DNA from 2 places in the Microbispora sp. KK1-11 genome. Region 1 is predicted to be linked to the other one. Evidence: predicted binding sites of a transcription regulator. Region 1 holds the regulator's gene; the other holds the start of a gene.
The links. Region 1 encodes HspR, which represses chaperone genes until heat shock. Its sites were predicted from a motif close to ANTTGAGTCNNNNNGACTCAANT; they were not measured.
Positions count from the first base shown of each region.

Region 2: the regulator HspR is predicted to act here: its motif matches at 1,161-1,183, upstream of lon (endopeptidase La).

Region 1 is NZ_VIRJ01000024.1:99,169-109,577, forward strand. Features, by position in the region: gene FLW16_RS29285 (pentapeptide repeat-containing protein) at 1-1,004, opposite strand, end outside; gene FLW16_RS29290 (hypothetical protein) at 1,173-1,643, shown strand; gene dnaK (molecular chaperone DnaK) at 1,834-3,699, shown strand; gene grpE (nucleotide exchange factor GrpE) at 3,696-4,334, shown strand; gene dnaJ (molecular chaperone DnaJ) at 4,448-5,617, shown strand; gene FLW16_RS29310 (heat shock protein transcriptional repressor HspR) at 5,622-5,969, shown strand; gene clpB (ATP-dependent chaperone ClpB) at 5,993-8,584, shown strand; gene FLW16_RS29320 (hypothetical protein) at 8,745-10,112, shown strand.
Region 2 is NZ_VIRJ01000015.1:72,612-83,020, forward strand. Features, by position in the region: gene FLW16_RS21970 (MFS transporter) at 1-1,042, opposite strand, end outside; gene lon (endopeptidase La) at 1,197-3,560, shown strand; gene FLW16_RS21980 (methionine ABC transporter ATP-binding protein) at 3,903-4,847, shown strand; gene FLW16_RS21985 (methionine ABC transporter permease) at 4,844-5,500, shown strand; gene FLW16_RS21990 (MetQ/NlpA family ABC transporter substrate-binding protein) at 5,523-6,356, shown strand; gene FLW16_RS21995 (Fic family protein) at 6,424-7,563, shown strand; gene FLW16_RS22000 (acyl-CoA synthetase) at 7,623-9,158, shown strand; gene FLW16_RS22005 (S1C family serine protease) at 9,293-10,409, shown strand, end outside.

The DNA.
Region 1 (10,409 bases):
TCCGCTCCGAAGAACGTCGCGGTGCCGAAGTCGGCGAAGCCCCGGAACTCGGCGCCGGTGAAGTCCGCCCTGCCGCGGAAGCGGCAGTCGGTGAAGGCCGTCCTGCCGGAGAAGACCGCCTGCGCGAAGCTCGCCGCCTCGACCTCGCTGCCGCTCACGTCGAAGTCGACCAGGGATGCCCTCGTGAGGTCGACGGCGACGCCCGGCCAGTGATCGCCGTCGTCGCCGTACGTGCCACCGGAGGACTTCAGATGACGGACGACGATCCGCTGTGCGGTCAGGCGGGCCTCCAGGTCCGGTGAGTGCTCCCGGCCCGGGGCGTGGTCCCCGGCACCGGCCGCGTCCCCGGCCGGCTCGCGTGCCCGGTCCACCGGGTCATCCACCGCGCCTGTCGGCAGCGGGGCCCGCAGGTACGCGCAGAGCACATCCATGACGGCCTGGCGGTGCTCGGGGTTGTTCCGGCCCAGCCGCTCCAGGGCGTACATGGCCGCGATGCGCACGCCAGGGTTGCCGGAGCCGAGCTGGTCCACGGCCTTCGAGTAGAGCTCCGTAACCCGCTTCTCCGTCGCGTCGTACTCCTGGTAGACCTGCGTGCGCTCCCCCAGCCACTGGCGGCGGACACCGAGCAGGAGCGCCACGCCTCCGGCGGCTCCCGCGCCCACCGTCAGGCCGCTCTTGATCGCGTCCAGCCGAAGGGCGGGATCCGCTCCCGCGATCGCCGTGAGGGCCGCTGTGGCGATCCAGGTCGAGACCGCGACGCCCATGAGGCCGCCGACGATCCACCAGACCGACAGCACCCGCATCGGGGAGGGCGACGTACGCACGGACCTGGAGTTCGTGGCCAGCAGCACGAGTCCGGCCATCAGCAGCACCAGCCCGCCGAGGACGAGCACGCCGCCGAGCGGTACGCGCGCGAGGAGGCCGGCGATGTCCGTCGAGCGCGCCGCGAGGACGACGGCGGCCAGCCCGGCGAGCAGAGCCGCGGCTCCCGTGGCCTTGCGCATCCGCGTCCCCTCTCGAATCCGCCGTCGCAGGCGGCCCGTCCGGCGGCTCCCGACATGATCACGTACCCGTCCCGGCCGCGCAAAGGGCCTTCGGTGCGGGGCGCGGGAGCGGCGCCCCGGGCGGTCGCGGCGGGTGAACCTGCGGCTCTTTACAGCCGTGTAAGGGGCATGAGAAAGCTCTGGCTCGTGGCCCTCCTCTTCCTGGCGGTCGCCTGCGGAGGGACCTCCTCCACCTCGGCATCACCCGAGCAGCCCGAGGGCTCCCCCTCCGGCGCCGGGGCCGATCACAGCACACCCGCACCGGCCTCGCCGCCCGGCACGGCACCATCTGGCGCGCCGTCTCCCGTGACCCCGGCCGGCCCCACCCTGAATCCGCGCAAGGTGCCGTGGGAGAGCGCCACCCCCACCGGCGACGGCAGGTCCCTCGACGTCGTGTGGTGGTCCGGGGTGGAGCCCTGCACCGTGCTCGACCGCGTCGAGGTGACCGAGACCGCACGCGAGGTCACCGTCACCCTGTACGAGGGACAGGACCGGCGTTCACCCGACGCCGTCTGCATCGCGATCGCGATCATGAAGACCACGAAGGTGCACCTCAAGGCCCCGCTCGATGGCCGGAAGGTCGTGGACGGCGCGAAGTAGACGATGCCCCCCGTCCGGAGTCCTCCACCCCGGACGGGGCAGACAGGACAGGCCACACAGGTTCGCGATGACGGGATGAAATCCGCGCGCTCCAGGGTTGAGCCCCATAGACTCAAGCTGTTTGACAGACCCCTCGGCGGGGCTAGTATTTGAGTCTGACCGACTCAACTTTGACTACAAGGACGTACTCATGGCACGTGCGGTAGGTATCGACCTGGGGACGACCAACTCCGTCGTCTCGATTCTCGAGGGCGGCGAGCCCACGGTCATCGCGAACGCTCAGGGCTCGCGGACCACGCCGTCCGTGGTCGCGTTCGCGAAGAACGGTGAGGTTCTCGTCGGCGAGGTCGCCAAGCGGCAGGCGGTGACCAACGTCGACAGGACCATCCGCTCGGTCAAGCGCCACATGGGCACGAACTGGTCGATCGAGATCGACGGCAAGAAGTTCACGCCCCAGCAGATCAGCGCGTTCGTCCTGCAGAAGCTCAAGCAGGACGCGGAGGCGTACCTGGGTGAGAAGATCACCGACGCGGTGATCACCGTCCCTGCGTACTTCAACGACGCCCAGCGGCAGGCCACCAAGGAGGCCGGCCAGATCGCGGGCCTCAACGTGCTGCGCATCATCAACGAGCCCACCTCCGCGGCCCTGGCCTACGGCCTCGACAAGGAGAAGGACCAGACCATCCTGGTCTTCGACCTCGGCGGCGGCACCTTCGACGTGTCCCTGCTCGACGTCGGCCAGGAGGACGGGCACGGGTTCGTCGAGGTCAAGGCCACCAGCGGTGACAACCACCTCGGCGGCGACGACTGGGACCAGCGGGTCGTCGACGAGCTGGTGACCCGCTTCAAGAACGCGCACGGCGTGGACCTGTCCAAGGACAAGATGGCCCTCCAGCGCCTGCGCGAGGCGGCCGAGAAGGCCAAGATCGAGCTGTCGGCCCAGACCGAGACCACGATCAACCTGCCCTACATCACCGCCTCCTCCGAGGGCCCGCTGCACCTGGAGGAGAAGCTGACCCGGGCGGAGTTCCAGCGGATCACCGCCGACCTGCTCGAGCGCTGCAAGGGCCCCTTCCACCAGGTCATCAAGGACGCGGGGATCAAGGTCTCCGACATCGCCCACGTGGTCATGGTCGGCGGCTCCACCCGCATGCCCGCCGTGTCCGACCTGGTCAAGGAGCTGACCGGCGGCAAGGAGCCCAACAAGGGCGTGAACCCGGACGAGGTCGTGGCGATCGGCGCCGCGCTCCAGGCCGGTGTCCTGAAGGGCGAGGTCAAGGACGTCCTGCTGCTCGACGTCACCCCGCTCAGCCTGGGCATCGAGACCAAGGGCGGGATCTTCACCAAGATCATCGAGCGCAACACGACGATCCCGACCAAGCGCTCCGAGGTCTTCACCACGGCCGAGGACAACCAGCCGTCGGTGCAGATCCAGGTCTACCAGGGCGAGCGCGAGATCGCGGCGTACAACAAGAAGCTGGCCACCTTCGAGCTGACCGGCATCGCCCCTGCCCCGCGCGGCATCCCGCAGATCGAGGTCACCTTCGACATCGACGCCAACGGCATCGTGAACGTGTCGGCGAAGGACCTCGGCACGGGCAAGGAGCAGTCGATGACCATCACCGGCGGCTCGGCCCTGGGCAAGGACGACATCGAGCGCATGATGCGCGAGGCGGAGTCCTATGCCGAGGACGACAAGCGGCGCCGCGAGGAGGCCGAGGTCCGCAACAACGCGGACGCGCTGGCCTACCAGACGGAGAAGTTCCTCCGCGAGAACGACGAGAAGGTCCCGGCCGACGTGAAGACCGAGGTCAACGACTCGCTCGCCGAGCTGAAGAAGGCGCTGGAGGGGACCGACATCCCGGTCATCCGCACCGCGGCCGAGAAGCTCGCCACGGTCAGCCAGAAGATGGGCTCGGCCATCTACGCCCAGTCGCAGCCCGGCGCCGAGGGCGCCGCACCCGGCGCGGACGCGGAGGGCGCCCAGGCGAAGGCCGACGAGGACGTGGTCGAGGCTGAGATCGTCGACGACGAGCGGGAGGGCGGCCGCAAGTGAGCCCGCGTGAGAACGGCTCCGAGGAGGAGCCGGTGATCCGCGACAACCGCAAGATCGACCCGGAGACCGGCAAGGCCCGTGAGTCCGCCGGGGACGCGCCCGAGGGCGCCCCCGCGGACCAGGGCACGGAGACGGCGGCGGCGCCCGCCGAGGGGTCCGCGACGGACCTGCTCGCCGAGCGCACCGCCGATCTGCAGCGGCTCCAGGCGGAGTTCAGCAACTACCGCAAGCGGGTCGAGCGCGACCGGATCACCGTCAGGGAGCAGGCCGTCGCGAGCGTGCTCACGGAGCTGCTGCCGGTGCTCGACGACATCGGCCGCGCCCGCGACCACGGCGAGCTCACCGGCGGCTTCGCGAAGGTGAGCGAGTCGCTGGAGGCGGCCGTCGGCAAGCTGGGCCTGACCGCGTACGGCGCGAAGGGCGAGCCCTTCGACCCGACCGTGCACGAGGCCCTGCTGCACAGCTACTCGGCGGAGGTGACCGAGCCGACGTGCGTCGAGATCCTCCAGCCGGGCTACCGGATCAACGAGCGGATCCTGCGCGTCGCCCGCGTGGCCGTCGCCGAGCCGAGCGAGGAGACGGCGGAGGAGACGGCGGCCGGCTCCGGCGAGTCCGGCGGACCGGACGAGAACTGAAACCGCGGAGGTCTCTCCCGATCGGCGAAGATCGGGAGAGACCCGCGAGGGCACCCGCGACGACAGCCGCGGGAACACCGAATCACTCCCCTTTCGTGCGAAGGAAGCAATAGATGAGCACCAAGGACTACTTGGAAAAGGACTACTACGCCGTCCTTGGTGTGCCCAAGACCGCGAGCGCCGAGGAGATCAAGAAGGCGTACCGCAAGCTCGCCCGCCAGTACCACCCGGACGCCAACCCGGGGAACAAGGAGACCGAGGATAAGTTCAAGGAGGTCTCCGAGGCCTACGACGTGCTCTCCGACGTCAAGCGGCGCAAGGAGTACGACGAGGCGCGCACGCTCTTCGGGTCGGGGCTCGGCGGCTACGCGGGCGCGGGCGGGACCCGGGCCGGCGGCGGCTTCAACTTCGACCTCGGCGACCTGTTCGGCGGCTCGGGGTCGAGCGAGCGGATCGGGGACCTGTTCGGGGGGTTGTTCAACCGGGGCGGAGCGGGCACGCGCACGACGACTGCCCGGCCACGGCGCGGCCAGGACGTCGAGTCGGAGGTGACGCTCGCCTTCGGCGAGGCGGTGGACGGCACCACCGTGTCCCTCCGGCTCACCAGTTCTGCCGCCTGCACCGCCTGCGGCGGCACGGGGGCGAAGGCGGGCACCACCCCACGGGTCTGCCCGACCTGCGAGGGAACCGGGGCGGCCAGCCGCAACCTCGGCAACTTCGCCTTTTCCGAGCCGTGCCGCGACTGCCGCGGCCGGGGCCTGGTGGTCGACGACCCCTGCCCCGTCTGCGAGGGCAGCGGGCGCGGCAAGAGCACCCGTACGATCCAGGCCCGCATCCCGGCCGGGGTCGGCGACGGCCAGCGCATCAGGATCAAGGGCAAGGGCGCGCCCGGTGAGAACGGCGGCCCGGCCGGCGACCTCTACGTGCTGGTCCACGTCAAGCCGCACCCCGTGTTCGGGCGCAGCGGGGAGAACCTGACCGTCACGGTCCCCGTCACCTTCCCCGAGGCCGCGCTCGGCGCCGAGATCAAGGTGCCGACGCTCCGGGGGATGCCGGTGACCCTGCGCATCCCGGAGGGAACGCCCAACGGACGGACGTTCCGGGTGCGCGGCCGGGGGGCCTCCCGCAAGGACGGCACGAAGGGCGACCTGCTGGTCACCGTCCAGGTCACGGTGCCCCAGAACCTCGACGACAAGGCCCGCGCGGCCCTCGAGGAGTTCAGGAACGCCACGGAGGGCCAGGACCTTCGCGAAGAGCTGATCAAGCAGGCCAGAAGCGAGTGAGCCGATGGATGCCAGGTTTTTCGACATCTCCGACGACACCCCCGTCTATGTGATCTCCGTAGCCGCCCAGCTGTCCGGGCTGCACCCGCAGACGCTCCGCCAGTACGACCGGCTCGGGCTCGTCAGCCCCGGCCGTACGGCGGGGCGGGGGCGGCTGTACTCGACAAGGGACATCGTGCTTCTGCGCGAGGTCCAGCGGCTCTCCCAGGAGCACGGCATCAACCTCGCCGGCATCAAGCGCATCCTCGAACTCGAAACCGAGAACATGCGCCTGCGCGAGGAGGTCACCCGGCTCAGGGGTGAGCTCACGATGTTGCGGGCACTGGTCCGCTACGAACTGCCACCTGCCTGATCGGCGAAACGAGGCATTCACATATGGACTACAAGTTCACCCAGAAGAGCCAGGAGGCCCTGTCCGCGGCCGTCCGGCGCGCCGCGGCCGACGGCAACCCCGAGGTCGCGCCCGCGCACCTGCTGACGACCCTGCTGGCGCAGAACGGCGGCATCGCCGGGTCGCTGCTGCAGGCCGTCGGCGCGGACCCCCGGCAACTGCGCGCCCAGGCCGAGGAGCTGCTCGAACGGCTGCCGAAGGCGCAGGGCTCCACCGTGAGCGCGCCGTCCAGCTCACGCCAGCTGCTGACCGTGCTCAACACCGCGGCGCAGCGGGCCAAGCAGCTCGAGGACGAGTACGTCTCGACCGAGCACCTGCTCGTCGGGCTCGCCACCGACGGCGGGCAGGTCGCCGACCTGCTGAAGGCCGCGGGCGCCACCCCCAACGCGCTGCTCGAGGCGTTCGAGAAGGTCCGCGGGCACGCCAGGGTGACCAGCGAGACGCCCGAGGACACCTACCAGGCGCTGGAGAAGTACGGCGTCGACCTCACCGAGCGGGCGCGTTCCGGCAAGCTCGACCCGGTGATCGGCCGCGACGGCGAGATCCGCCGGGTCGTCCAGGTGCTGTCGCGCCGCACCAAGAACAACCCCGTGCTGATCGGCGAGCCCGGCGTCGGCAAGACCGCCGTGGTCGAGGGCCTCGCCCAGCGGATCGTCGCGGGCGACGTGCCCGAGAGCCTGCGCAACAAGCGCCTGGTCGCGCTCGACCTCGGCGCGATGGTCGCGGGCGCGAAATACCGCGGCGAGTTCGAGGAACGCCTCAAGGCCGTGCTCAACGAGATCAAGGAGAGCAACGGCCAGATCGTGACGTTCATCGACGAGCTGCACACGATGGTCGGCGCGGGCGCCGCCGAGGGCGCGATGGACGCGGGCAACATGCTCAAGCCCATGCTGGCCCGCGGCGAGCTGCGCATGATCGGTGCCACCACGCTCGACGAGTACCGCGAGCGCATCGAGAAGGACCCGGCCCTGGAGCGGCGGTTCCAGCAGGTCTACGTCGGCGAGCCCACCGTCGAGGACACGATCGCGATCCTGCGCGGGCTCAAGGGCCGATACGAGGCGCACCACCAGGTGCAGATCTCCGACAGCGCCCTGGTCGCCGCCGCGACGCTCTCCGACCGCTACATCACGGCGCGCTTCCTTCCCGACAAGGCGATCGACCTGGTGGACGAGTCGATGTCGCGGCTGCGCATGGAGATCGACTCGCGGCCGGTGGAGATCGACCAGCTCCAGCGGAGCGTGGACCGCCTGAAGATGGAGGAGCTCGCGCTCGCCAAGGAGACCGACGAGGCCAGCCGGCAGCGCCTGGAGAAGCTCCGCGAGGAGCTGGCCAACCGCCAGGAGGACCTCAACGCCCTGGTCAGCCGGTGGGAGCGGGAGAAGGCCGGCCTCAACAAGGTCGGCGAGCTGAAGAAGCAGCTCGACGAGGCGCGCGGCGCGGCCGAGCGGGCCCAGCGCGACGGCGACTTCGAGGCGGCGTCGCGGCTCATGTACGGCGACGTCCCCCGCCTGGAGAAGGAGCTCGCCGAGGCCACCAAGGCCGCCGAGACGGCGGAGGCCGAGGCCGAGCCCATGGTGAAGGAGGAGGTCGGCCCCGACGACATCGCCGAGGTCATCTCCTCGTGGACCGGCATCCCCGCCGGGCGGCTGCTGGAGGGCGAGACCGCCAAGCTGCTGCGGATGGAGGACGAGCTGGGCGAGCGCCTGATCGGCCAGCGCCAGGCCGTCCAGGCCGTCTCCGACGCCGTACGGCGTGCCCGGGCCGGCATCGCCGACCCCGACCGGCCGACCGGCTCGTTCCTCTTCCTCGGCCCGACCGGCGTCGGCAAGACCGAGCTGGCCAAGGCGCTCGCCGAGTTCCTGTTCGACGACGAGCGGGCCATGACCCGCATCGACATGAGCGAGTACGGCGAGAAGCACAGCGTGGCCCGTCTGGTCGGCGCGCCGCCCGGCTACGTCGGCTACGAGGAGGGCGGCCAGCTCACCGAGGCCGTGCGGCGCAGGCCGTACACCGTGGTGCTGCTCGACGAGATCGAGAAGGCCCATCCCGAGGTCTTCGACATCCTGCTGCAGGTGCTCGACGACGGCCGGCTCACCGACGGGCAGGGCCGCACGGTCGACTTCCGCAACACGATCCTGATTCTCACCTCGAACATCGGCTCGCAGTTCCTCGTGGACCCCACCATGGAGGGCGAGGTCAAGCGCGAGGCGGTGATGAACGCGGTGCGGGCGTCGTTCAAGCCCGAGTTCCTCAACCGGCTCGACGACATCATCGTGTTCGACGCGCTGGGCACCGAGGAGCTGTCGCAGATCGTGGACCTGCAGGTCGCCCGGCTCGCGCGGCGCCTGTCGGACCGGCGGCTGAAGCTGACCGTCACGCCCGCCGCCCGCGACTGGCTCGCGCTGACCGGCTACGACCCGTTGTACGGCGCGCGCCCGCTGCGCCGCCTGATCCAGTCGGCCATCGGCGACAAGCTCGCCAAGGAGCTGCTGTCGGGGACCATCAGGGACGGCGACGAGGTAATCGTCGACTTTGACGCAGCAGGTGACACGCTGACGATCCGGCCCGCTCGGTAAGGTCTTCCCCACCATTGAGGCAAGCGCGCCCCGCCCTTTCCCCTCGCTGCTACGTTCGGCGTTCGTCGGACTACCGTACGCGATCAGGGGGACGTGGATGTCCAGGACTTCACGAAGTATTCGAGGGCGGTGCGTCGCGCTTGCTGCGGTCACTGCCGGAGTGAGCTGGCTGACCGGGGGCCCGGCGATGGCGAAGGACGGCGCGCTCGCCGACGCCTGCCGGGCCCAGAGCCACGACGCCACCGGCCGCGACGTCACCAGCCATGACGTCGCCGGCCGCGACCTGACGGGAGGACTGACCACCCTTCCGGCGGCGGGCGTGCTGAGCATCGCCGACGCGGCCGGAGCGGCCGCCGGGCAGGGGCGCAACTCGCTTCCCACCGGTTCGTCCACGGTCGCCAGGACCGTCCCGGGGCCCGCGGCGCTGCCGGCCGTGCCGGGCCCCCGTACGCTGCCGGGCGCGATGCCCGGTGCGGCACCCGGCGCGGCCAAGGCCGCTCCCGCCGTTCCCGGCGGCACGACGGCACTGCCCGCACCGGCGGACGCGAAGACGCTTCCCGCCGACGCCACGACCCTCTCGGCTCCCGCGAAGGCGGTCTCCGCTCCGGTGCACAACGCCGTGGCCGGCGCCACGACCGTCTCCGAACCGCGCCGCGCGCCCGCCGTTCCCGCCGCGGACGCCAAGACCCTGTTCCCGGCCAGGAGCACCGTGCCCCTCCTCGCCGTCGCACCCGCCAAGCCCAGCACCGCGAACACCTGCGCGCCGCAGGCGCTGCGGACCGCGCCGGCCGCGCACGAGCGGGAGCATCCCCTCGCGCAGGGGCATCAGAAGAAGACCCACCGGCATCCCAAGCCGCAGGACGAGCCGGCGGGCTCGGCCTCCCGGGGCGATTCCGCCCAGGCTTCCGTACCGCAGAAGCCGGGAGCGCAGAAGCCGGCAGCGCAGAAGCCGGGGGCACAGAAGCCGGGAGCGCAGAACTCGGGAGCGCAGAGGCCGGAGGCGCGGAACCAGGGCGCACAGGGTGCTCTCGCGTCCCAGGGCGAGTCGCACAGCACCAGTTCGCAGAGCGCCGCGTCGGGCCAGGAGCAGAGCACGCAGACCTTCCCGGTGAAGGACCGCCGCCACCGCAAGGCGCACCACCCCCGCAAGCAGCCCGGGGCCATGGCGCCTGCCCAGGCCGCCAACCAGGCCGCCGACCAGAGCGCCAACCAGCCGGCCCCGCGGGCCGGTCAGGCCGGCCGGCCCGTGACCGGCACGCGCAACGCCTCCCTGCCGGAGGGTGAGCGCAAGAAGGAGGCCAAGGACAAGCGTCATCGGAACGACGACGCGCGCGGGCGGAGCGCCGCCGCGGGCGTGCAGCCCGACGCGGCGGACGGCCGGCACGTGCCGCGGCTGCGCGAGTACCCCAAGGCGGCCTCGCGTCAGCAGAACGGTGACATCACCGCCCCGGCCGCTCTCACCAAGGCGACGGGCACGCGCGCGGTGACCGATTTCGCCACCGCGACCGGCAAGAAACTCCTGCCGTAACCCTCAATCCGCCGTACGACGCGCGAGAACGGCGGCCTCGCGGCCGACGGCCCGGGTTCGGCGACCGGGCCGCACGAGGAGCGAGTTCGCCGGGCGGGGAGAGAGGCGAGCACCGGCCGGCCGGGGTGATCGGCGTCGCCCCGGCTCCCCCGCGGCTCCCATCCGGCCTCGTCCGCCGAAATACCGAAGACGGCGAAGACGGCGAAACCGAAGACAACGTGACCAAGGGGCCGTGATCCACGGCCCCTTTTCCATGCCCTCACACCACCTGACCGGGTGGAGGCCCGCAGCCGTATC
Region 2 (10,409 bases), on a different contig from region 1:
TGCGGCTCATCAGCAGCAGTCCGGCCGCGCACAGGAGAATCCCTCCTGTCATGGGGAGGCGTGGGCCCACCCGCCTCGCCAGTTCGCCGGCCCGGGGCGACAGCAGCAGCATGAGGATCGTGACCGGGAGCATCGCCGACCCGGCGGCGACGGGAGAGAACCCGGCCGACACCTGGAGCTGGACGACCAGCAGGAAGAACACCAGGCCCATCGCCGCGTACATGACCAGGGTGACGACGTTGACCGCGGTGAACTCCCTCGAGGCGAACACGCCCACGGGGACGAGGGACCGGGGGGAGCGCCGGATCTCCACCACCACGAAGCACACGGCCAGGACGAGCCCGGCGGTCAGCGGCACCAGCCCGTCGCCCGCGAGGATCAGGCCGTACGTCAGCCCGGCCAGCGCGGGTGCGGCGAGGACGGTCCCGAGCACGTCGAAGCGGCCGTGCGGCCCGGCGTCCCGGGTCTCGGGCACGTGCCGGGCGGCGACGCCGACCACGACGGCCGCGAGCGGAAGGTTGAGCAGGAAGACCCACCGCCAGCCGGCCGTCTCGACGAGCCAGCCGCCGAGCAGCGGCCCGAGGGCGGCGGCCACGCCGCCCAGCCCCGACCAGGCGCCGACGGCGCGCGGCCGGTCGTCGGGCACGTAGCTCGCCTGGATGATCGCCAGGGACCCGGGGATCAGCAGGGCCCCGCCGATGCCCTGGAGCGCACGGGCGAGCACGAGAACGGGTGTGTTCGGCGCGGCCCCGCAGAGGGCGGAGGCCAGGGCGAACCAGACCACCCCGGCGACGAAGACCTTCCGCCTGCCGAGCCGGTCGCCCAGCGACCCGCCCAGCAGGATCAGCGCGGCCATGGTGAGCGTGTACGCGTTCACGGTCCACTGGAGGCCGGACATCCCGGCGTGGAGGTCGCGCCCGAGGGCGGGGAGGGCCACGTTGACCACGGTGCCGTCGAGCGTGGCCATGCCCGACCCGAGGACCGTGGTGAGCAGCACCCACCGGCCTGGCGCCGAGCGAAGCCGGATATTTCCGGATGTCATGGACGCCATCATGCGTTACCCGGGGGAGTGGGTGCGTCTTCACGGCAAGGCGGATTACACAATTACGATCGCTCACAGCGAACTGACGCAGAACAGGGAACAGGATCGGACTCCTGTTAGTTGAGCCGACATAACTCAACCTAGTGGAGTGCTGATGTCCCAGATCCTTCCCGTCCTCCCGCTCGACGACGAGGTCGTCCTGCCCGGCATGGTCGTGCCCCTCGATCTGTCGGCCTCCGAGGTCCGCGCCGCCATCGACGCCGCCCGCGCCAGTGGCGAGAGCACGGTCCTGCTGGTGCCCCGCATAGACGGCCGCTACGGCCCGGTGGGGGTGAGCGCCGTCGTGGAACAGGTCGGCCGCCTGCCGGGCGGGGAGCCCGCGGCCGTGGTCCGCGGCGTCGACCGCATGCGCGTCGGCACCGGCACCACCGGCCCCGGCGCGGCGCTGTGGGTCGAGGCGACCGTGCTGGAGCCGGTCACGGCCGGGCCGAGGGCCGATGAGCTCGCCAAGGAGTACAAGGCCCTCACCACCACGATCCTGCAGAAGCGGGGCGCCTGGCAGGTGGTCGACGCGGTCAACCAGATCACGGATCCCGCCGTCCTCGCCGACAGCGCGGGGTACGCCCCCTGGCTGCAGACGCCGCAGAAGCTGCTGCTGCTGGAGACCTCCGACCCGGCCGAGCGGCTGGACAAGCTGGTCGGCTGGGCCCGCGACCACCTCGCCGAGCTGGACGTCGCGGAGACCATCCGCAAGGACGTCCAGGAGGGCATGGAGAAGCAGCAGCGCGAGTTCCTGCTCCGCCAGCAGCTCGCGGCCGTGCGCAAGGAGCTCGCCGAGCTCAACGGGGACCCCTCCGACGAGGAGGAGGACTATCGCGCCCGCATCGAGGCCGCCGACCTGCGGGAGAAGGTCAGGGAGGCCGCGCTCAAGGAGGTCGACAAGCTGGAGCGGGCCTCCGACCAGTCGCCCGAGAGCGGCTGGATCCGCACCTGGCTCGACACCGTGCTCGACATTCCGTGGAACGTCCACACGACCGACGAGTACGACATCGCCGGGGCCCGCGCGGTGCTCGACGCCGACCACACGGGTCTGGACGACGTGAAGGACCGCATCGTGGAATACCTCGCCGTGCGCAAGCGCAGGGCCGACCAGGGCCTCGGCGTGGTCGGTGGGCGCCGCAGCGGCGCCGTGCTCGCGCTGGCCGGTCCTCCCGGAGTCGGCAAGACCTCCCTCGGCGAGTCGGTCGCCCGCGCCATGGGCAGGAAGTTCGTCCGGGTCGCCCTGGGCGGCGTCCGCGACGAGGCGGAGATCCGCGGCCACCGGCGCACGTACGTGGGGGCCCTGCCCGGCCGCATCGTCCGCGCCATCCGCGAGGCGGGCTCGATGAACCCGGTCGTGCTGCTCGACGAGATCGACAAGGTCGGCGCCGACTACCGGGGCGACCCGACGGCCGCGCTGCTGGAGGTGCTCGACCCGGCGCAGAACCACACCTTCCGCGACCACTACCTGGAGGTCGAGCTCGACCTCAGCGACGTGCTGTTCCTCGCGACGGCCAACGTGCTGGAGCAGGTGCCCGGGCCGCTGCTCGACCGCATGGAGATCGTCACGCTCGACGGCTACACCGAGGACGAGAAGGTCGCCATCGCCCGCGACCACCTGCTCCCGCGCAACCTGGAGAAGGCGGGCCTCACCGCCGACGACGTGACGGTGGAGGAGGCGGCGCTACGCCGCCTGGCCGGCGAGTACACCCGCGAGGCCGGCGTCCGCTCGCTCGAGCGCTCGATCGCCCGGATCCTGCGCAAGGTGACGGCGAAGGTCGCCCTCGGCGAGGCCGCGCTCCCGGTGACGGTCACCGGCGGCGACCTGGTCTCCTACCTGGGCCGGCCGCGCCACGTGCCCGAGTCGTCCCTGCCGGAGGCCCGGCAGCGTACGGCGGTGCCGGGCGTGGCCACCGGCCTCGCGGTGACCGGCGCGGGCGGCGACGTCCTCTACGTCGAGGCGTCGCTGGCCGACCCGGAGACCGGGGCGACCGGTGTGACCCTGACCGGTCAGCTGGGCGACGTGATGAAGGAGTCGGCGCAGATCGCGCTGTCCTTCCTGCGGTCCCGGGGCGCAGAGCTGGAGCTGCCGGTCGGGTCGCTCAAGGACAGGTCGGTGCACATCCACGTGCCCGCGGGCGCGGTGCCGAAGGACGGCCCGTCGGCCGGTGTCACGATGACCACCGCCCTGGCCTCGCTGCTGTCGGGCCGGCCGGTCCGCGCCGACGTGGCGATGACCGGCGAGGTGTCCCTCACCGGGCGGGTGCTGCCGATCGGAGGGGTCAAGCAGAAGCTGCTCGCCGCCCACCGGGCGGGGATCACCACCGTGCTCATCCCGGCGCGCAACGAGCCCGACCTGGACGACGTCCCGGCCGAGGTGCTGGCCGACCTCACCGTCCACGCGGTGAGCGACGTGCGCGAGGTCCTCGGCCTGGCCCTCACCCCGGCGACGGTCGCCCAGCAGCGGGCGGTCGCCTGACCCACTCCACCCGGCCCGCGTCTCCGTCGTCCCGGAGGCGCGGGCCTTTCCCTGTGACGAATCCTGTGACGAAGCACACATTACCGGTATGGAATAAGGATTAACTCACTCCTGTTTCAGCCGGTCGTGAGCGTATCGAACCTGGTGAACCCGCCCGAGCGAGGGTGTCCTGCGGCCTGAACATCGTCCGTCCGCACCCTCCCCACGAAGGCACTCACCGATGACGCTCTCCCCGCCGCCCGATCTGATCCTGCGCCGGATCACGCATCTGCCCTTCCCACCCGGCACGCGCTAGCCGCACGCGCACAGGAATCGGCCGCCATCGTCTCCGAGGGACAGCAAGTGATCACGGTTTCCGGCCTGCGCAAGGCCTACGGCGACGTCGTCGCGCTCGACGGCGTCGACCTCCACGTCGGCAAGGGCGAGGTCTTCGGCGTGCTCGGGCGCAGCGGCGCCGGCAAGAGCACCCTGCTGCGCTGCGTCAACCTGCTCGAACGTCCCGACGAGGGCGTGGTGACCGTCGACGGGCGCGAGCTGACCGCCCTCGGCGCGGCCGACCTGCGCCGCGCCCGCCAGCGCATCGGCATGATCCATCAGCACTTCGCGCTGCTGTCGTCGCGCACGGTGGCGGGCAACGTGGCCTTCCCGCTGGAGGTCATGGGCGTCGGCCGGGCCGCCCGGGCCCGGCGCGTCGCGGAGATGCTCGACCTCGTGGGCCTGGCCGACCGCGCCGGGGCCTACCCCGCGCAGTTGTCCGGCGGCCAGAAGCAGCGGGTCGGCATCGCGCGGGCGCTCGCCGCCGAGCCGTCGGTGCTGCTGTCGGACGAGGCCACCTCCGCGCTCGACCCCGCCACGACCCAGTCGATCCTGGCCCTGCTCCGGCGGCTCAACCGGGAGCTGGGACTGACCATCCTGCTCATCACCCACGAGATGGACGTCATCAAGGCCGTCTGCGACTCGGCGGCGATCATGAGCGACGGGCGGATCGCCGAGGCGGGTCCCATCCCCGAACTGCTCGCCAGGCCCGGATCGCGCCTGGCGGCCGAGCTGTTCCCGCTGCCGCCCGCCGAGCCCGGCACCGTGACGGTCGCCCTGGCCGCGGACCAGACCCTGCTGTCGCGTCTCGCGCGTACGCACGACGTGGACGTCGCCGTCGCGGCGGGCGCGGTCGAACAGGTCGCCGGGGTCCCGGCGGGCCGGCTGCGGCTGCGGGTCACCGGAGCCGGTACGGCTGCCGCCCTCGCGGACCTGCGCGAGCGCGGCCTGCTGGTGGAGGAGGACGCATGACCTGGTCGGAGATGAGCCCCCTGTTGTGGGAGGCCACCGGGCAGACCGCCGTGATGGTGGGCTGGTCCACGCTGTTCACCGTGCTGTTCGGGCTGCCGCTCGGCGTCTGCCTCGCCGGGACGGACCGGGGTGGGCTGTTCCCCGCGCCCGCCGTGCGGCGCGTGCTCGGCCTGGTCGTGAACGTCGGCCGGTCGCTGCCCTTCATCGTCCTCATGATCGCGGTCATCCCGGTCACCCGCGTGCTCACCGGCACCACGATCGGGTCCGCCGCCGCGGTGGTCCCGCTGACGATCGGCGCGGTGCCGTTCTTCGCCCGGCTGGTCGAGACGGCGCTGCGCGAGGTGGGCCGCGACGTCGTGCAGGCGGCCGAGGCCATGGGGGCGGGCCGGGCGACGATCGTGGCGCGCGTCCTGCTGCCCGAGGCGCTGCCCGGCCTGGTCGCCGGGCTGACCGTCACCGTGGTCACGCTCATCTCCTACTCGGCCATGGCCGGAGTGATCGGCGGCGGGGGTCTCGGCGACCTCGCCGTCCGCTACGGATACCAGCGGTTCGAGACCACGCTCATGGTCGTCACCGTGGTCGTCCTGGTCGTCGTGGTGCAGCTCGCACAGACCCTGGGCGACGCCGTCGCCCGTCGGCTTTCTCACCGTTAACCCATCGAAGGAGTTCTGTTCCATGCGTAGAACGCTCGGCCTCGTCATCGCCGCCGTGGTCGCGCTCGTGTTGTCCGCCTGCGGGTCCTCGTCTTCCGGCACGGCTACCGCCTCCGGCACAGCGGCGGCGGACGCCCCGCTCAAGGTCGGCGTGAGCCCGGTGCCGCACGCGCAGATCCTCAAGTACGTGGCCGACAACCTGGCCGCCGCGAAGGGCCTGAAGCTGGAGATCGTGGAGTTCAGCGACTACGTGCAGCCCAACCTGCAGCTCCAGGACGGCCAGCTCGACGCCAACTACTTCCAGCACAAGCCGTACCTGGACGACTTCAACGCATCCAAGGGCACGAAGCTGAGCTTCGTGGCCCCGGTGCACCTGGAGCCGCTCGGCCTGTACTCCAAGAAGGTCAAGGACCTCGCCTCGCTGCCGCAGGGCGGCACGGTCGCGGTGCCCAACGACGCCACCAACCTCGGCCGGGCGCTCAAGCTGCTCGCCGACAACGGCGTGGTCACGCTCAAGGACGGCGTGGGCACCGCCGCGACGGAGCGCGACGTGACCGGCAACCCGAAGAAGCTGACCTTCCGTCCGCTGGAGGCCGCCCAGCTCCCGCGCTCGCTCGACGACGTGGACGCCGCCGTGATCAACGGCAACTACGCGCTGGAGGCGAACCTCAACCCGTCCTCCGACGCGCTGGTGCTGGAGAAGGCCGAAGGCAACCCATACGCCAACGGCCTCGTGGTCGCGCAGGGGCACGAGAGCGACCCGCGGGTGAAGACCCTGGTCGGGCTGCTGACCGGCCCCGAGGTGAAGAAGTACATCGAGGACACATTCAAGGGCTCGGTCATCCCCGCGTCCTGACGCGTACATACATGGACGAATCATCCAGTCGCTTGACCGGATGATTCGTCCATGCTGTCATGGCCCCATGTTGTACGGCACACCGGCGCTGGAGGCCGCGGACGAGAAGGTGCTCGCCGAGATCGAGGAGATGCGGCGCGACCTGAAATACCGGCTGGCCGAGGCCCACCGCTGGGACGGCCTGCTGCGGCGGCAGTTGCAGGCGCGGGCGATCCAGGGGTCGAACTCCATCGAGGGCTACCACGCCAGCGTCGAGGACATCGAGTCGATCATGTCCGGCGAGGACCCTCTGGAGACGCCGACGGCCGTTGCCCGGGAGATCGCCGGTTACCGGCAGGCGCTCACCTATATCGGTACTCTCTCGCGGGCGTGGGCCTTCCGCTACGACGTGGGCCTGCTCCACGGGCTCAACTTCATGATGATCGGCCATCACCAGGACCAGACGCCGGGCACGGTGCGGCCCGGCGGGATCTACGTGCGCAACTCCGCCACCGGTGAGGTGGTCTACGAGGGCCCGGACCACGAGCAGGTCCCCGGTCTGCTGGCGGAACTGGTCGAGTGGCTCAACGGGGGCGACCTCGACGCGCCCAGCTACGTCCGCGCCGCCATGGCGCACCTCAATCTCGCCAAGATCCATCCGTGGCGGGACGGGAACGGGCGCATGTCGCGGGCGCTGCAGACGCTCGTGCTGGGCCGCGACCGGATCACCACGCCGGAGTTCGCCTCGATCGAGGAGTGGCTGGGCGAGGGCCGCACCACCTACGACTACTACGACGTGCTGGGCGAGGTGGGACGCGGCCGGTGGAGCCCGCACGGGGACACCCTCGCGTGGGTGCGGTTCGTCCTGCGCTGCCACCACATGCAGGCCCAGCGGGTGGGGCGCCGGCTCACCGAGGCGGGCGAGGTGTGGATGCTGCTTGAGGAGCGGACCGAGGCACAGGGCCTGCACCCGCGCACGGTCTCGGCGCTCTACCAGGTGTTCGTCTCCCGGCGGCTGCGCCGGGGCATGTACCAGGCCGACGAGGGGCTGAGTCAGGGCCAGGCCGCCCGCGACCTCCGTGAGCTGGCGGCCACCGGGTGGCTCCAGCCGTACGGCGAGACGAAGGGCCGCTTCTACGCGCCGGGGCCGAAGATGACGGAGATCAAGGCCGCTTTCGCCGAGCGCGCCAGGCCGCTGCGCGACCCCTATCGGACGCTGGAGAGCTGACCGGGCGCATGGGGAAATCGCGCCTACCGCGCGGAAAGCGAACCGAGTAACGTTCGGTTATGCACCCTGGGGCGATCGCGGCGGTGACGCCGGACAAGCCTGCGGTGATCATGGCGGGCTCCGGCCGCGTGATCACCTTTCGTGAACTCGACGAGGAATCCAACCGGCTGGCCCATCTGCTGCGGGCCGCGGGCCTGAAGCCCGGCGACCACATCGCCTTCATGCTGGAGAACCATCCGCTCTTCCTCGTGATCGCGTGGGCCGCCCACCGCTCGGGCCTGTACTACACCGCCATCAGCTCCCGGCTCCAGGCCGACGAGCTGTCGTACATCGTGGACAACTGCGGGGCGCGGGTCTTCATCTCTTCGGCGAAGCTCGCCGGCGTCGCGGGCGCCGTCACCGAGGCCACGCCCGGGGTCGAACTGCGGCTCATGGTCGACGGCGTCGCCCCGGGCTTCACCTCCTACGAGGAGGCCGTGGCGGGGCAGCCCGCGACGCCGCTCGACGACGAGTGCCAGGGCGCCGACATGCTCTACTCGTCGGGCACCACGGGACGCCCCAAGGGAGTCAAGCCGCCGCTCAGCCGGGCGCCGCTGGAGGCCCCCGGGGCCCTGGTGCGGCTCATCCAGTTCCTGTTCGCGCCCTCGGCCGACAGCGTGTACCTGTCGCCCGCGCCGCTCTACCACGCCGCTCCGCTGCGTTACAGCATGTCCTTCCAGCGCCTCGGCGCGACGGTGGTGGTGATGGAGAGGTTCGACCCCGAGGAGGCGCTGGCGCTCGTCGAGCGGCACCGGGTCACCCATGCGCAGTGGGTGCCCACGATGTTCGTCAAGATGCTCAAGCTGCCCGAGGAGGTGCGCCGGCGCTACGACCTGTCGTCGCTGGGCTGCGCCATCCACGCCGCCGCGCCCTGCCCCGTCGAGGTCAAGGAGCGGATGATGGAGTGGTGGGGGCCGATCATCCACGAGTACTACGCGGGCACGGAGGGCAACTGCTTCCTGTACGCGGGCCCGGAGGACTGGCTCGCCCACAAGGGCACGGTGGGCCGGCCGCTGCTCGGGGTCACCCACGTCTGCGACGAGGACGGCGGCGAGCTGCCGCCCGGTGAGCACGGCACGGTCTACTTCTCCGACGGCCCGAGGTTCGAGTATCACGGCGACCCCGAGAAGACCGCGTCGGTGCAGGACCCCAAGGGCCGCGGCTGGACCACGCTGGGGGACATCGGCTACCTGGACGAGGACGGCTTCCTCTACCTCACCGACCGGCGCTCGTACATGATCATCTCCGGTGGGGTGAACATCTACCCGCAGGAGGCCGAGAACGTGCTGGCGATGCATCCCGAGGTGGCCGACGTGGCCGTCTTCGGGGTGCCGGACCCCGAGATGGGCGAGCAGGTCAAGGCCGTCGTGCAGCCGGCGGACCCGGCGGGCGCGGGTCCCGCCCTGGAGGCCGAGCTGATCGCCTACTGCCGGGAACGCCTGGCCCACTACAAGTGCCCGAAGTCGGTGGACTTCCGGGACGAGCTGCCCCGCCACCCCACGGGCAAGCTGTACAAGCGCCTGCTCAGGGACGAGTACTGGCCTCGGACGAGCTGACATAAAGTACGCGTAGGGCGCTCGGGGATCCCCACCGCTGATCGCTTAGCGTGACCTTATCGCCGATGCGTCATCGTATTACGTGTACCGGCGGAGAGCCGGGATCACCGGCGAATCCATTGAGGGGGATGGCGATGAGCTCACCTGAGCATGTTCCCGGCAACGAGAACACCGAGATACTCCCCGGTCACGGCTGGAGCCAGTTCGGCAGCACCCCGCCGCAGCACGGGCAGTACACCGGGGCGTACCAGTCGTACGGCGCCTACGGGAGCGGCTCTTATGACACGGCGCAGTTTCCGGCGCCTCCGGCGCGCAAGGGCACGCTGACCGCCCGCCAGAAGGCGGGCGCGGGCCTCGCCCTCGTGGCCGTGGCACTGGGCGGCGGGGTCACCGGGGCCCTCGTCGCGAACAGCGTGAACGGCGGGCAGACGGTGATCGCGAGCCCGGTGGTCAAGGGAGTGTCCAACTCCTCGACCACCACGATCGCCGCGGTGGCCAAGGCGATCATGCCGTCGGTGGTGTCCATCGAGGTGAAGACCGCCACGGCCGGCGGCGAGGGGTCCGGTGTCATCCTGTCGGCCGACGGTCTGATCCTGACGAACAACCACGTGGTGAGCATCGGCGGCGGGGGCGGCGGCACGGTCACCGTGAAGTTCAGCGACGGCAAGACCGCCACCGCCGTCGTCAAGGGCACCGACCCCACCACGGACCTCGCGGTCATCCAGGCGCAGGGCGTGTCCGGCCTGACCCCCGCCTCTCTTGGCGACAGCGACAAGCTTCAGGTCGGCGACGCGGTCCTCGCGATCGGCAGCCCGCTCGGCCTGGAGGGATCGGTCACCTCCGGCATCGTGAGCGCCCTCGACCGCACGCTGACCGAGGCCCCCGAAGAGCAGCAGCAGCAGTTCCCCTGGGGGATGGGACAGCAGCAGCAGCCGCAGAGCCAGGGCACCACGATCGGCGGCATGATCCAGACCGACGCCGCGATCAACCCCGGCAACTCCGGCGGCGCGCTGGTCAACTCCTCCGGGCAGGTCGTCGGCGTCAACACGGCGATCGCCACCTCGGGCTCCAGCTCCGGCAACATCGGCGTCGGCTTCGCGATCCCCATCAACACCGCGAAGCTCGTCTCCGAGCAGCTCATCAAGACGGGCAAGGCGACCCACGCCTTCTTCGGCGTGAGCGTGGCCGACGCGGTCGGCGGCGCGTCGGGCGCGGTGGTCAGCTCGATCACGGCCGGCAGCCCTGCGGAGA